DNA from 2 places in the Nocardia sp. NPDC101769 genome. Region 2 is predicted to be linked to the other one. Evidence: riboswitches for the same ligand, from Rfam matches in the RefSeq annotation. Region 2 holds a riboswitch; the other holds the start of a gene.
What was found. A riboswitch is a leader RNA that binds a small molecule or an ion and turns the genes downstream of it on or off. The one in region 2 is predicted to bind S-adenosylmethionine.

Region 1 (4,403 bases), on a different contig from region 2:
GGGAATGACGAAGGTCGCCGCCCCTGTCGATCAACGGGGGTCGGCGACCTTCAGGGTTGCGAGTTTCAGTTCCGCGCGCTGAATTCCGCACCCAGCTCACGGAACAGATCGGTGTTCATCGTGAACGCCAGTCGCGCCTCGTCGAGTACGCGATCGACCTCGGGGCCGTCGAGGGGAAGCTGGTCGAGGGCCGCGCGATAGTCGCGCTTGAACGCGGCCGGGTTGGCGATGTCCTCGAAGACGTAGAACCGCACGCCGTCGCCCTTCTTGGGCAGGTTCCACAGCTTCTCGGCGGTCCCGCGAATGACCTGGCCGCCGGAGAGATCGCCCAGGTAGCGAGTGTAGTGGTGGACGACGTACCCGGCCGGCCAATCACCCGCGCACTCCTCGATGCGGGCGGCGTAGGAGGCGGTGGCGGGCAGTGCGGTCAGTTCATCGCGCCAGTTCGCGCCGCCGAGGTGGGCCAGATCGGCCTCCAGCGAGGCCAGCCGCGCCAGTTCGGGCTTGACGAACGGACCCGCAACCGGATCGGAAGCCAGTGCGGCGGAGTGCTTTTCGAGGGCGGCGTAGACGAACCAGAGCTGGGCGGTGTACCGGTAGAAGGCCTCAACCCCGAGCTGCCCGCCGAGCATGTCGCGCATGAACGTGGAGTGCTCCGCCTCGTTGTGCTGCTGCTCGGTCGCGGTGCGAATGAGCGTCGAGAACGGGGTGCTGGTCTCCAACATGGTCGGGCTCCTCGTGGTCAAGTCGGGGGCACCCCACTTTGGCTACCCTAACCTCGACTCCGAACCATACGCCCCAGCAACGATCGCGCGATTCGAACTTTGCGGCCCACCCGATCCAACTTTCGGACGATTTTTCCGAAACAGGTGTGCCGTTCGCCACATGCGCTCAGGGCCGTTGCAGCTGGTGCGCGGTCTCCCGCAGTGCGGTGGCGGCCCGGGCGAAGTAGTCGAACAGCACCTCGAGCTGCTGCGGCCCGTAATCGGCGAACATCTCCGCCATCCGCGTCCGCTGCGGCGCTAGAACGGCGTCGATCCGGCCGTCCGGATCCGGCGCGGGTTCGATCACCACCTTCCGCCGATCGGCCGGATCGGGCACCCGCCGGACATATCCGGCGCGCTCGAGCCGGTCCACGAGCCGGGTGACCGCGCCGGTGGACAGCCCGGTCCGATCGGCCAGCTCACCCGCGGTCATGGATCCGGCCAGCGCGATCAGGTTCAGCCCGAAGAAGTCGGTCGGGCCGAGCCCGAGCGCCTGCGCGGTGACGTGGGCGACCACGGCCTGCGCGGTCAGGTACTCACGAAAGGCGGCGCTGCCCTGTGACAGCGGCGTATATTTATCTGCATCCATGCAACTACTGTTCTTATTCAGATACTTGTCGGATGCAGAAAGAGTAGCGCCATCATGGCCGACAAAACCGCCGGCACCTCCCTGGCCCCCATCCTCATCGCCGCGACCGAGAACGCCGAACCCACGGAAAATCGTTTGCTCACAGACGATCTCGCCATCCGCATGCTGCCCGCCGGGCTGCGCCCGCCGGTGCGCCGACCACGCACCCGGCGCTGGCTGCGCGAGGCGATGAACAGGCAGGATCCCGGCATCTGGAACAGCCTGGCCTGCCGCAAGCGGTACTTCGACGAGCGGACCGCGGCCGTCCTCCGCGACGGCGCCGAAGCCCTGGTCGTGCTCGGCGCGGGCCTCGACACCCGCGCCTGCCGCCTGGCCGCTACATCCGGCAGGACTTTCTCGACGGTTCGAACCTCGACGGATGCGAGTCCGCCTACCGCAGATTCGTTGCCGGGCACGGTATCTGGCGCTTCGGCCGGCACCCCGGCGCGGTGGCCGGACTGCTCGCCGAATACGGCTGGCGCGAGCTCGAACAGGTCGGCGGCGCGGAATACACCGAACGCTTTCTCATGCCCGTCGGCCGGGGTGGCGAGCGGGTTCCGGACCTCGAACGATGCGTCTGGGCCGAGAAGGTCCGACCCCGCCACGCCGAGCCGGTCAAGGTTGACAAGCCCGCGACGCGTCTGCCAATCTCTGCAATCAGGTCATGAGTACCAGCGTGGAGCCCCGGCTTGCTGGTCGGCAACCCTCCGCCGCGGTGGGGTGCTCCGGGTGACGACCGGGCCGACGCCCGACCGGGCGCGGCAAGCGCGGGCTCTCGATCGATTCCGGTTTTCCGATCGCGTGTCCATGGACCCGACGGGACTTCGTGATGACTGCTTTCGCCAACCGGACATGTGCCGCCCTCGCCTCCGTCTCCGGCTGTGACCTGCGGGTTCCGCTGGTCCAGGGCGGGACGGCCGGCTACGCCAACTTCGACTACGCTGCCAGCGCACCCGCATTGCGGCAGGTCACCGACCGGGTCACGGACCTGCTGCCCTACTACGCCAGCGTGCACCGTGGCGCGGGTTACGCCTCCCGGGTCTCCACCGACTGCTACGAGTCGGCCCGAAGTTCGGTCGCCCGTTTCCTGAACGCGGCCGACGATCAGGTGGTGGTCTTCACCCGCAACACCACGGACTCACTGAACCTGCTCGCCGCCTGCGTGCCCGGGGACACCGTGGTGCTGGACGTCGAGCACCACGCCAACCTGCTGCCCTGGACCCGGCGCGGCCGCCGGGTGGTTCCGGTCGAGGACACCATCGAGGAGACCATCCAGCGCCTGGTCGCCGAGCTGTGCTCGAAACCCGCTGCGCTGCTGGCGGTTACGGGCGCCTCCAATGTGACCGGCGAACTGCTGCCCCTGGAGCGGCTGGCCTGGACCGCCCACCAGTGCGGCACCCGCATCCTGGTGGACGCCGCCCAGCTCGCCCCGCATCGCCGAATCGACCTGCGCACCACCGGCATCGACTACCTGGCCTTCTCCGGCCACAAGACCTACGCCCCGTTCGGCGCGGGCGTGCTGGTCGGCCGCCGGGACTGGCTGGACGCGGCCGCGCCCTACCTGGCGGGCGGCGGCGCGGTGCGCTCGGTGAGCACCGACAGCGTCGAATGGGCCCCCGCCCCGCAGCGCCACGAGGCCGGCTCCCCGAACGTACTGGGTGTGGCCGCGCTGGCCGCGGCCTGCGACGCGCTCGCCGAGCTGGACGAGACCACCGTGATCGAGCATGAGCAGTACCTCACCCACCGCCTGCGCTACGGCCTGAAAACCGTTCCGGGCGTGAACTTCCTGCGGATCTGGCGCGACAGCACCGACGCGGTCGGCATTGTCGCCTTCACCGTCGACGGCTTCGAGCCCGGCCAGGTGGCCGCCTACCTCTCCGCCGAGCACGGCATCGGGGTACGCGACGGCCGCTTCTGCGCCCACCCGCTGCTGTCCCGTCTCGGTGTCGATGCCGCCCTGCGCGCCAGCATCGGCCTGGGTACCACCGCCGCCGACGTCGACCGCCTCGTCGACGCCATCGCGACCCTGGTGGCGCACGGCCCGGCCTGGAATTACGCTCGCACCGAAGGACATTGGAACCCGGTCCCCGAGACCCGGCCCTTCGGCAGTTCGGCCGAGGGCGGGGCTGCCTGCGGTTTCTGAACCGGCCGGGAACCGGTCAGGGCACCATGTAGCGGGCCGCGAGCACTTCGACGAGTGGATCGTCCTCGGCCACCGCGTCGAGCGCATCGAGGTCGTCCTGGACGGAGAGCTGCCGGGTGTCCTCCTGATCGGGGTCCGGCGGCCCATCCTCCTCGAGCTGCCGGATCAGCTTCTGCCGCACACGTTCCTTCAGCGAATCGCTCATACCCTGAGCATGCTCCGCCTAAACGGGGGCGATCCAACTACCCCACGGTGTGTTCCGCACAACCGTGAAGACCAGGAGAAATGCCAGGGCCACCCACACCGCGTACCGGGGCAGCACCTGCGGTAGTCGCGGCGGCACCGGATTGCCCCGCCAGCCGCGCACCACCCAGGCGCCCCACCAGGCGATGAAGCCCAGTGTCAACGGGAGCAGCAGCACATTGCTGTGGATGGCGTCGAGGATCCGGCCATCGGTGAGGTTGTGCAGCCCGCGCAACCCTCCGCAGCCGGGGCACCAGTATCCGGTCAGTTCGTAGAACGGGCATACCCCGTAGGCCCCCTGCACATGCGGATCCCGGAAGTGCAGCAGCGCCAGCCCGCCGGCCACCGCCCCACCGGTCAGCAGCGGTAGCCCGACGCCGAGCCACCGCGGCCGGGCGGGCGTTTCCATGACTGCTGCTGCCGTGGTGTCCACGACCATCAACGGTAGCCGCACCGCCACCGCCCTGCCAGGTCGCACCGAACTTCGCACCCGGGAGAAGTCGAGCGTGCTTGGGTATGCTGCCCCGGCAATCGTTTTCGAGTTCGGGGGAATTCCAATCATGTCACAGCCACAAGGTGGCGGCAGGGCACGCGGCGCGATCGCCGTGGCCGGCGCCATCGTCGT
Region 2 (4,403 bases):
TCCGGCTTGTCCCGCACCATGAACGCGATGATCGGAATGGTCACAAGGAAGAATCCGGCACCGATCAGGAACGCGATGTCATAGGAATGAATCGCGGCCCGGGCCATCACATGGTCGACGCCCGGATTGTTCCGCGCGAACCGCTCGGCCACCTGCACCGCGATCGTCGACAGCAGCGCGGTGCCGATCGCGCCACCCACCTGCTGGGCGGCATTGAGCAGCGCGCTGGCGACACCGGAGTCACGCTCCTCGACCTGGTGCAGCGCCGTGGTCTGCATGGCCACGAACAGCCCGCCCATGCCGAGTGCGATCAGAATCACCGCCGGCAGCACGCCCCCGGCATAGCTGTCGCCGAAGCTCAGCCGCGACAGGTACAGCAGCCCGGCCGTGCCCAGCACCGAACCGGTGATCATGAGCGGCCGCGGTCCGATCCGCGGCAGCAGCCCGCTCGCGACGCCCGCGGAGACGACGATGCCGATCGGGAAGGGCAGGAACGCCACCCCCGCCTTCAGCGCCGACCAGCCCAGCGTGATCTGGAAGTAGTAGCTCATGTTGATGAACATGGCGAACATGGCGATCGGCAGCAGCAGCGCCACGAGGAATGAGCCGCCCCGGTTGATCTCCCCCGGAATACGCAGCGGCAGAAGCGGATTCGAAGACCGACGCTCGATGGCGACGAAGGCGGCCAGCAGCGCGACACCCGCGATCAGCAGGGCCAGGGTGGTGCTCGCGGTCCAGCCGTCGGAGGCCGCGCGGCTGAAGCCGTAGACCACCGAGACCAGGCCGAGTGTGGCGGTCACCGCGCCGGGCAGGTCGTAGCCGCCGGTCCGCGGCGCGGGCACGTCCCGGGCCACGAAGGCGAGCGCGCCCAGGAAGGCGATCAGCGCGATCGGGGTGTTGACCAGCAGGCACCAGCGCCAGTTGGCGTATTCGGTGAGCGCGCCGCCCACGATCAGGCCGATGGCCGCGCCACCCGCGGACACACCCGCGAAGACGCCGAACGCGCGAGCGCGCTCCCTGGCCTCGGTGAAGGTGACCGACACCAGTGACAGCGCGGCCGGCGCGAGCAAGGCGGCGAACGCGCCCTGCAGCCCGCGCCCGGCGAAGAGTTCCGCGCCGTTCTGCGCGAGCCCGGCCAGCGCCGACGCCCCGGCGAAGCCGACCAGGCCGATCAGGAACATGCGGCGGCGGCCCAGGTAGTCGGCGAGACGGCCGCCGAGCAGCAGCAGGCCGCCGAAGATCAGCGTGTAGGCGGTGAGCACCCACTGCCGGTCGCCGTCGCTGATGCCCAGGTCACGCTGGGCGAACGGCATGGAGATGGTGACGATGGTGGCGTCCAGCACCACCATCAACTGGGCGATGGCGAGTACGCCCAGGGCCCACCAGCGCGCAGGTCCGCGCTGGTCCGAGCTTTGTGATTCGTCTTCGAGTGTTGTTGTCGCTGCGGTCATGTCGTCTCCTCACGGACGGTCCGGGACACCCCCGACAATCTTGGCCCCTGCGGCCAATTGGCGTCAAGAGAAATTTGTCGCACTGCGACAGTTGGCATAATTGGACAGGAGAAGCGCTCGAGCGCTTACCATGGAGGCATGTCGGAGTTGTCAAGTCACCTCGGCGTGATCGCACGTCACCGGCCGGGTCTGCGTGAGCGGAAGAAGGAACAGACCCGGGCGCGGATCATCGACGTCGCGCTGCGGCTGTGCGACGAGCAGGGCTTCGACGCCACCACCGTGGAACAGATCGCCGACGAGGCCGACGTCTCGCCGCGCACCGTGAACCGGTACTTCGACAGCAAGGAAGACATCGTCATCGCGCCCATCGCCGACTGGGCGCGGGCACACGCGGACGCGCTGCGCGAGCAGCCGAATACCGGCAACGAATTGAAAGCGCTGCTGGACAGCTTCCTGGCCATCGTGGACCGCGTCGTCGACCACGACGAACCGCTGCCCTTCCGCTGGTTCCAGCAGATGCAGCGCATCATCCGGTCCACCGCCGCGGTGCGGGCGTGCAGCATGGCCGCCACCGAGAACAAGACCGAGCAGACCGCGCAGGTGCTGGCCGAACGCCTCGGCACCACCGTCGAGGATCTACGAGTCCGATTGCTGCTCGGCACCTTCCACGCCATCATGCGGGCCGGCACCGAGTCGGACGTCGATTCCGGCTTCGCCGACGAGCGTCTGATCGCGTCACCGCGCCGCATGGCGGAGGCCGTGGTCACCGCGTACCACGAATTCGTGCGCACCTGCGCGGAGCCCGCTGTGGCCAGCCCCACTTCCGAAACAGCGGCGTCCGCCCGCTAGAATCGCGCAACAGGTCAAGAGCATCAGCGATAAGGCCCCGGCTTGCTGATCGGCAACCCTCCAGCTGCGGTGGGGTGCTCCGGGTGCAGACCGGGCGTTCGAAGGCCGAACGCAAGCGCAACTAGGAGGTCCACCGAAATGTGTTGTTGTCGAAGCCCATTCGCCTCTCGATAACGTCAAACTTCCGCCATTCGGCGACCTTGTTTTTGGAGCAGAACACATGAGTGACTCGACCGCGCCCGCGGCCGTTGCGGCTGACGGCACCCTGGATCCGGCCGGCTGGTCCTTCGAGACCAAGCAGATTCACGCCGGACAGGCTCCCGATCCGGCCACCGGAGCCCGCGCCCTGCCTATCTACCAGACCACCTCCTACGCCTTCCGCGACACCGATCACGCCGCCGCGCTGTTCGGGCTCGCCGAGCCGGGCAATATCTACACCCGCATCATGAACCCCACCCAGGACGCGGTGGAGCAGCGCATCGCCGCGCTCGAGGGCGGTGTGGCCGCGCTGCTGCTGGCCTCCGGCCAGGCAGCGGAGACCTACGCGATCCTGAATCTGGCGCAGGCCGGCGACCACATCGTGGCCAGCCCGCACCTGTACGGCGGCACCTACAACCTGCTGCACTACTCGCTGCCCAAGCTGGGCATCGAGGTCAGCTTCGTCGAGGATCCGGACGATCTCGAGCAGTGGCGCACGGCCGTGCGGCCCAACACCAAGGCGTTCTACGGGGAGACGGTCGCCAATCCGAGCAGCTCGGTGCTCGACATCCCGGGCATCGCCGAGGTCGCGCACGCCGCGGGTGTGCCGCTGATCGTGGACAACACCGTCGCCACGCCGTACCTGATCCAGCCGCTGCGGCTGGGCGCGGACATCGTCGTGCACTCGGCCACCAAGTACCTGGGCGGGCACGGCTCCGCGGTCGCGGGCGTGATCGTGGACGGCGGCAACTTCGACTGGACCGTGCGGGACGCGGCGGGCGAGTCCCGCTTCCCGGGTTTCACCATCCCGGATCCCAGCTACCACGGCGCCGTGTTCGCCGATCTCGGCGCGCCGGCCTACGCGCTCAAGGCGCGGGTGCAGCTGCTGCGCGATCTGGGCGCGGCGGTGTCGCCGTTCAACGCCTTCCTCATCGCGCAGGGCATCGAGACGCTGAGCCTGCGCGTCGAGCGGCACGTGGCCAATGCCCAGGCGGTGGCCGAGTTCCTGGCCGGGCAGCCCGGCGTCGAGAAGGTCTACTACGCAGGGCTTCCCAGCTCCCCGTGGTTCGAGCGGGGCAAACAGTTGGCACCCAAGGGCGTCGGCGCCATCGTCTCCTTCGAGCTGGCCGGCGGCGTGGACGCCGGGAAGAAGTTCGTGGAGGCGCTGGTGCTGCACAGCCACGTCGCTAACATCGGGGACGTGCGGTCGCTGGTCATCCACCCGGCCTCCACCACGCATTCCCAGCTGACGCCCGCCGAGCAACTGGCTTCCGGTGTCACACCGGGTCTGGTGCGGTTGGCCGTGGGTATCGAGGGGATCGGCGACATCCTGGCGGATCTGCGCGCCGGACTGACGGCGGCGGCAAGTTGACCGTGAACATCGAATCGAGCACGTCCCGTCACGCGGCGGAGCTTCTGCTGCCGCCGCCCGACGGGACGCTCGGCAGCATCGCCATCGGGGATGTCGAGCTCGAGACCGGTGCCGTCATTCCCGATGTGACGCTGGCTGTGCAGCGGTGGGGCGAACTATCGGCGAACGCGGACAACGTGGTGCTCGTGGAGCACGCGCTGACCGGTGATTCGCACGTGGTGGGTCCGGCCGACGTACACCACGGCCAGGCCGGCTGGTGGGACGGCATCGTGGGTCCCGGCGCGGCGGTGGACACCCGGGAGTGGTGCGTCATCGCCACCAATGTGCTCGGCGGCTGCAAGGGCAGCACCGGGCCGTCCTCGCTGGCGGCCGACGGAAAGCCCTGGGGCGCAAGGTTTCCCGAGATCTCCATCCGCGATCAGGTGACCGCCGAGATCACGCTGTTCGACCTGCTCGGCATCGATCGCCTGGCCGCCGTCGTGGGCGGCTCCATGGGCGGCATGCGGGTGCTGGAATGGATGATCGACCGGCCC

Region 1: it holds a riboswitch for S-adenosylmethionine, as region 2 does, so the genes downstream of both, ACIRRA_RS02845 (aminotransferase class V-fold PLP-dependent enzyme) here and ACIRRA_RS37910 (bifunctional o-acetylhomoserine/o-acetylserine sulfhydrylase) in region 2, are expected to answer to the same signal.

The regions. Positions count from the first base shown of each region.
Region 1 covers NZ_JBIWMX010000001.1:670,779-675,181, forward strand. The annotation lists gene ACIRRA_RS02830 (heme oxygenase (biliverdin-producing)) at 66-725, opposite strand; gene ACIRRA_RS02835 (MarR family winged helix-turn-helix transcriptional regulator) at 892-1,353, opposite strand; partial or broken gene ACIRRA_RS02840 (class I SAM-dependent methyltransferase) at 1,408-1,680, shown strand; SAM riboswitch class IV at 2,053-2,166, shown strand; gene ACIRRA_RS02845 (aminotransferase class V-fold PLP-dependent enzyme) at 2,222-3,535, shown strand; gene ACIRRA_RS02850 (hypothetical protein) at 3,552-3,740, opposite strand; gene ACIRRA_RS02855 (DUF2752 domain-containing protein) at 3,759-4,211, opposite strand; gene ACIRRA_RS02860 (hypothetical protein) at 4,339-4,403, shown strand, end outside.
Region 2 covers NZ_JBIWMX010000036.1:16,028-20,430, forward strand. The annotation lists gene ACIRRA_RS37900 (MFS transporter) at 1-1,451, opposite strand, end outside; gene ACIRRA_RS37905 (TetR/AcrR family transcriptional regulator) at 1,590-2,300, shown strand; SAM riboswitch class IV at 2,313-2,424, shown strand; gene ACIRRA_RS37910 (bifunctional o-acetylhomoserine/o-acetylserine sulfhydrylase) at 2,521-3,870, shown strand; gene ACIRRA_RS37915 (homoserine O-acetyltransferase) at 3,867-4,403, shown strand, end outside.